DNA from 3 places in the Alkalimarinus alittae genome. Region 2 is predicted to be linked to each of the others. Evidence: predicted binding sites of a transcription regulator. Region 2 holds the regulator's gene; each other region holds the start of a gene.
The links. Region 2 encodes FNR, which switches genes on or off when oxygen is low (the NO sensors DNR and NnrR bind a similar motif). Its sites were predicted from a motif close to TTGATCTAGATCAA; they were not measured.

Region 1 (2,207 bases), 730 kb from region 2:
AAAATGCAAACGGTGTGCTCTATGCGCTTGGCTCGTTCGGCGGTGGTCTGTCCACCTATGTGCAGGACGGAGTGCTCAGCTACGAGTACAACTTGTTTGAAATCGAACGTACACAGATCAAGGCGAAGGGAAAGCTGCCCACAGGCAAGGTGAAGATCGAAATTGTGACCAAATATGCCGAGAAGAAGCCAGCAGGACCGTTAGATATCGTAATGAAGGTGAATGGCAAGGAGGTTGCAAAGGGCCGAGTACCCACCAGCGCGCCGCTGCTCTTTACGGCTAATGACTGTCTGGATATCGGCACTGACTTGGGCTCGCCCGTATCAATCGACTATTACGATCATGCTCCATTCAAGTTTAACGGTGATATCGCTGAGGTGCATGTTAAGTACACGGAGTAAATTCAGCAGAGATAGTTTTATCGACTTGCCTAGGTTCGCCCTAGGTAAGTCAACGCTTGCTCTGTTCTTGAGTGAGCAAAGCTAGCCACTCGAAACAGCCAAATAAGCGACTAATGAAACAATAAAAATAAAACAGCCCACCACTAATAATCCGACAAAAATAAACATCCCGATATGGCCTTCTTCGAGGCTTGACTGGGCATTGTTTCGTCCTTGAACACCAATCAAAGCATATAAAACGCTAGAAAGGGTTTGCCAAAAGGTGAGCTTCGTCTTGGGTTGAGTGGTGTCTGACGTGTTTGGGGAGGGAGTGTTATCAGGATTATTCATCATAAGGCCCCGGAGGCTATACTGTATCAAGTGATTAATGACTTGATACAGTATAGACAGAGGCTTATGTTTTAACTACTTAACGCCTTTCTCACGTAAAAATGAGCTGTATTTTTTGTCGGTACCATTAATGTGATTGATCAACCAGCTCTTGAGATACTCTAAAAGATCTTCGACTGTTTTTTCGCTATCGGCTTCATATTCTAGTACTTTTCTGACGACTGAATCTGTCATTTTTCGATGCTGTTGGCGGTGAGCTTCAAAGTCTGGGTAGCCATGCTCTTCCATCATTTTCTCTTCGCGGGCGAAGTGAAATTTGGTGTAATCGATAAGCTCACTTAACGCATCTTTATCGAAGTTCTCGCCAGTATAATAAAGCGATGAAGTTTGTAGTTGGTTGATGAGCTTTAATAGGTTCTTATGGTCATTATCGATGGATTCAATACCTACGCTGTACTCATCTTTCCACGTAACAAACTGGCTATCCGTCGCTTTTTTGTTAAGGACAATAACGAGGGCTAATGCAACGATCAAAATCCAAGGAAGTGGGTGAGTAAGCCCTAAGGTAAAGCCTAGGAGAATACCGGTTACCAGTGTTAAAAGTAAAAATGCTAGTGCAAAAGCTTTGAGCTTTTTATTCATTGTTGTCTCCGTATAGAGCGAGCCGGGTGTTAGACGCAAAAGTAGATAATTACTATCTTAGTTCGAAATCTGATATTAGAATTGGTTTAGATCAATTTAACGGTCTTTATTTGACCTGAATCTAGTAAGAGACACGACATGACGCCAGCAATCAACAGCGTAGAAAAAGCTAAACTACCTTTTAAAGTACACCAATATGAGCATGATTCAAATGCGGCATCGTATGGTGAGGAAGCGGCTCAAAAGCTTAATATATCGGCGTCTCAAGTGTTTAAGACATTGGTGGTGGCGTTAGATTCAGGTGTTTTGGCGGTATCTGTTATTCCTGTCTCGCATCAGTTAAACCTCAAAGCAATGGCCTCTGCGGTCAAAGCTAAAAAGGCTAAAATGGCCGAGCCTAAAGCGGTTGAACGATCGTCTGGCTATGTATTGGGGGGGGTGAGCCCGCTGGGGCAAAAGAAGTTACTAAAGACGGTGATTGATCAACAGGCGCTGGATTTCGATACTATATTTGTTAGTGCAGGGCGTAGAGGGCTTGAGATAGAGTTATCCCCTAATGATTTAGCGATGATGCTACAGGCTTCTTTTGCTTCACTGGCAAAATGATGCGTCATTAAATCGCAGGCATAAAAAAGGCGACAGCTCTATGAGGCGTCGCCAGAAAATAACAGAAAGGCATGAAACGTTAAAAAAGGGTTGGACTTGAATTCCCAGAAAAAAACAGCGGCGGTACAACTTAACCCGCCGCTTATAAGGGGGATACTACTCAAATCCACAATTAAAGGATAAGAGAAGAACGGCGAATGTTCTACGACAAAAGAGTAAGGGTGCGTG
Region 2 (2,207 bases):
GCAGAACGGGGTGATATTACCTTCATGGCTGTTGTGATGGTTTTTCTTGGGTGCTTATTTGCCTGTTTTGGCGGAGTGTTTGCCCGTCGAGTATCTGAGCAGTATGAAGAAGATGTAGAGAATTAAAGGTATAACTAGCTAGGCTTAGGTTCACTTATTATTATGGAGTATATCTGAAATGAAATCAGTACTCATTAAGCCAGTAAAATGATATTTCATAATTTATTGCTTAAAGTGGGTGATTTTAGGGGTGAAAAACTACCATAAAGTGATATAAATCAATATTTGATTTTATACTAATAAGTAGGTATTATTCTTGTAGTTAATTAACGTCTAAACATAAAAAAAGAGGCATAAAGCCTCTTTTTTTAGCATGATTGTATTATTTTGGGTTTATGCATTTACTGTGGTTTTTTACGATATCGACTAAAGCGTCAATATCTTCTAGCACCACTTCACGACCCTGAACAGATATCAGGCCGCTTTTTTGAAAGCGAGTAAAAACACGGCTAACGGTTTCAACAGCAAGGCCTAAGTAGTTACCAATGTCGTTTCTTGGCATGGGAAGTCTAAAGCTTGTGCCTGAAAGTTTACGTAATTTAAATCGGCTAGAAAGGCTTAGCAGTAATGATGCAATTCGCTCTTCTGCGGTATTTTTACTAAGTAACATTGTAAGCTGTCGGCTGCCTTGAATTTCTTTGCTCATTAATGAGAAAAAGTGATGTTGAAGGGTTGGTATTTTTGAGGCCAATGTTTCAAGTTGACTAAACGGAATCTCGCACACACTGGCCCTTTCAAGCGCTTTAGCAGAGCAGCTGTATGAATCTGTGTTGGTGCTATCGAGGCCAATAATTTCCCCTGGTAAATAAAAGCCTGTGACTTGTTCTTCACCGTCTTCTGTGACTGAATAAGTTTTAATTGCGCCGCTACGGACAGCGAATAAAGACTTAAAGGGGGAGTGTTCTTTAAATATATGATCACCACGATTGATGGTCTTTCCTTGCTTTATCAGGTCTTCAAGGCGATCAATTTCATCTTTGTTGACAGCAATTGGGATGCACAAATTGCTCAGACTGCACTGTAAGCAGGATTGATTAATTCCTGTAGTGGGCTGTGGGTCTATTGCTGCGATTTTTTCGCTCATCTCGCTCTACTCAGTTAATAGCTTGTATATCAGCAGAATATTTATGTTATTTATTACTTAGTTTATATGATTCTAACATATAAAAAAATAGGGGTAGGGAGAAGGGGGTAAAAGTAGGTAGTAATATAATCATTCAATACTTTGGTCTAATGTAGCCTCCGTAACTAAAGGGCAGTTGATTATTTATTATGCGTTGATAATATTGGTCGAGTTGGTCTACGTTGTGTATAAATGCGTTTTCTATCAAGCTAGTAGCACCTAAACCAATACCGATTAAGTCGCCTGATATACCTTTAGAGACAGACGTGTCCTTTGAAAACTTAACATGATTAAGTTTGTTGAAGTTACTTTGAATCAGTCTTTCTTCAAATCTTTGATGACAATTACATTGAGTAGACTCATCTACTTCTACGCCAGATAGAACAGAAAGGCGCTCATCTTCGTCTATTACATAAATAGTGTCAGGATTAATAGCGATTAGGCCTTCAAGCTTTTCGCTCAGCTTGGCGCATGACTCGTGTTTTTTGGTCAGGAAACGAACGTTGACAGTTTTAAAGTCATATTGTTTGAATATCTTTACCTGCTCTGCCAAAAACTCAAAATCAATTGGGTCTTGATCTCTATTTTGTGTGCCAAGGCAAATATGATTAAATCCAAGGCCTTTTATAAGGGCAATAATGGCATCATCAGCAGGGACTTTATCGAGCTCTATAACAAAGGTCCCTCTGCTTTCGTCTTGTAGGTTGAAGGCTTTGTTGAGGGAGTACATAATCTCTGTCATTTCAGCCGGCGTTAATAATTGTGCTATGTCGCCCTGCCAATGAATATAGTTAATGCTGCGATCTTTTGGGATCAGAGCACTAACGAGATGGATCTCTTTAAGAAGGTAGTCAATATAATTTCTGACGGCTGTACTACTTAAATGGCCTGCTTTTGGGGTTGGATAGCTACATAAGGTGTTTTGTAGCGGCATTGATATGCACAACGCAAGTTCAGAATTGGTTTTGTTGCTGTTGGTTATGATGTCGGTGTAATTCTTTAAACTAAACTCTCTATCTTCTAC
Region 3 (2,207 bases), 210 kb from region 2:
GTTTATTGCCGATGAAGTTATTACCAATAATGATATTGTCTTCTGAACCTGCCGTAATATGGATTCCCAAATCACCTTCTCTAAAGGTGTTACCGACGAGCTTATTGTAAAAAGAATTATAGATAAATAAAGCCTTTCCCTCGGCCCCTTGTGCTGAGCTGTCACCGATATAGTTGCTACCTTGTCGAGTATTAGATACATGGTTATTCTTGATGGTGGAGTCGGTGATATAGTTGAGTAGAATACCGTAGTTCTCATTCCACTCTGAACGATTGTTAAGAATCTGTAGGTACTTGGACTGCATTAATGCATAGCCGGTACGAGTGTGATGGGTGTAGTTGTTCTCGACTAAATTGCTATATGAATACATGTAATGCACGCCATAACGAAGGTGGTGAAATTCATTATTGCGGATCGAATTTTTGTGGCTAGTATCGATATAGATGCCATCTCGTGTGTGCCATACTTCATTAAACGCAACGTCTGCACCTGTAGAGCCGTAAAGATGGATGCCGTTTCCCCGGTCTTGAGAGCGGGTTTCTAGTGAGCCTTCAACACGGTTTGATAGCACTTGGGTGTTGACGCTTGAATCTAAAAATATGCCAAACGCAACGCCCTTTAAATAGTTGTTTTTGATCACGGCATTTTCAGCTGTCTTCTTAACAATAATACCCGCGTCCATCGCGGTGAGGTCATCCCCCCAATTAAGAATATTACACCCCTTAACAGTGACGTTGGGGGCGGTGATACGAATGGCATCTTTGGTCTTATTAGCGTCTAAATTTGTGCCGGGTTCACAGTTGAGGGTTAGTGGTTTGTCGATTAAAAGGCTGCCAATATAGCGGCCGGGTCTCAGTTGGAGTGTGTCACCATTCTGAGCCTCATCAATCAGCTTTTGTAACGTGTTTGTGGGGCTTACAACGGTTATGTTGCGCGTTGTATTGTCGCTGATTTCTGCGCTATTTTCTGCACTACTAAGCTGTTCATTGGCATCAAGGTTAGCTGAAAACAAGACCGTTAATACGGAGTAAGTGATTAAGGCACCAATGTGAAGGACTGAAGGTTTTTGTGACATCACGGCTACTCATTCAAATCGTTAAAAACAGACAGCAGATAATAGGCTAATTAGCAGGCTGATGGGCTGAATCTGTAAATGAAATTACATTTAATATGATTAAGTATTTTAGGGTAAACAAGAAGGGGATAACTTGAGTTAGCTCAACCTCCGAGTAGAGGCTGAGCTAATTAAGGCACGTTATCAAGCGATCACGTGTCTAAAGCGCTTATTAAGCTTTTTCTACCAACATGCGACCACGCATTTCCATGTGTAGTGCATGACAGAACCACTGACAGTAGTACCAGAAAACACCTGGTTGGTCTGCAGTAAATGTTACTGAAGACGTTGCCTGAGGCCCGATCTCCATCGCCACGCCGTGGTTTGTCATTGAGAAACCATGTGTTACATCTTCAATGGTATCAAGGTTAGTGACAATTACGGTGACTTCATCACCTTGCTTAACGGTGAAGTCGGTCATGCCAAAGCTAGGCGCAACAGAGGTCATGTAAACACGAACCTTCTTGCCATCACGAATAACTTTGCTCTCTGATTCAAGAGTAACGCCGTCTTTTTTCGCTTGAGCCACAGTTTCTGCGAAGAACGGATCGTCACGCGTCCAAAGCTTCTTAGGCTTTAATTGTGAACGGTGAACAATGATGCAGTCATGAGGTTCTGCGAATGCAGGGCCATCGTGAATAAGCTTCATTTCTTCACCAGAAATATCGATCAATTGATCGTTCTCAGGGCGAAGTGGTCCAACAGGTAAGAACCGGTCTTTCGAGAACTTACAAAGAGAAACCAAGTATTTACCATCGGCATCACGGGTTTCACCCATTGAAGTATGGTTATGACCAGGCTGGTAGTGAACATCTAGCTTTTGCTTGATGTAGTTAACCTTTTCACCATTGTAAGCTTTGATTGCATCTTCAACATTCCACTTGGCGATTTGGCTATCAATAAATAGTGTGGTGTATGCGTTACCGCGACCATCAAATGCGGTGTGCAATGGCCCTAAGCCTAATTCTGGCTCTGCTACAACAGTATCACGCTCTTCGATCTTACCATCAAATAAAGCAGGTAGTTTGTCGATAGCTATGATCGTAACCGTTGGTGATAGCTTACCGTTGGCAACAAAGTATTTACCATCTGG

Region 1: the regulator FNR is predicted to act here: its motif matches at 1,455-1,468, upstream of NKI27_RS00685 (bacteriohemerythrin).
Region 3: the regulator FNR is predicted to act here: its motif matches at 1,209-1,222, upstream of NKI27_RS02965 (nitrous oxide reductase family maturation protein NosD).

The regions. Positions count from the first base shown of each region.
Region 1 is NZ_CP100390.1:154,718-156,924, forward strand. Features, by position in the region: gene NKI27_RS00675 (arylsulfatase) at 1-401, shown strand, start outside; gene NKI27_RS00680 (DUF2970 domain-containing protein) at 483-734, opposite strand; gene NKI27_RS00685 (bacteriohemerythrin) at 807-1,373, opposite strand; gene ybaK (Cys-tRNA(Pro) deacylase) at 1,512-1,979, shown strand.
Region 2 is NZ_CP100390.1:886,793-888,999, forward strand. Features, by position in the region: gene NKI27_RS03895 (hypothetical protein) at 1-126, shown strand, start outside; gene fnr (fumarate/nitrate reduction transcriptional regulator Fnr) at 383-1,144, opposite strand; gene NKI27_RS03905 (hypothetical protein) at 1,278-2,207, opposite strand, start outside.
Region 3 is NZ_CP100390.1:679,068-681,274, forward strand. Features, by position in the region: gene NKI27_RS02965 (nitrous oxide reductase family maturation protein NosD) at 1-1,075, opposite strand, end outside; gene nosZ (TAT-dependent nitrous-oxide reductase) at 1,287-2,207, opposite strand, start outside.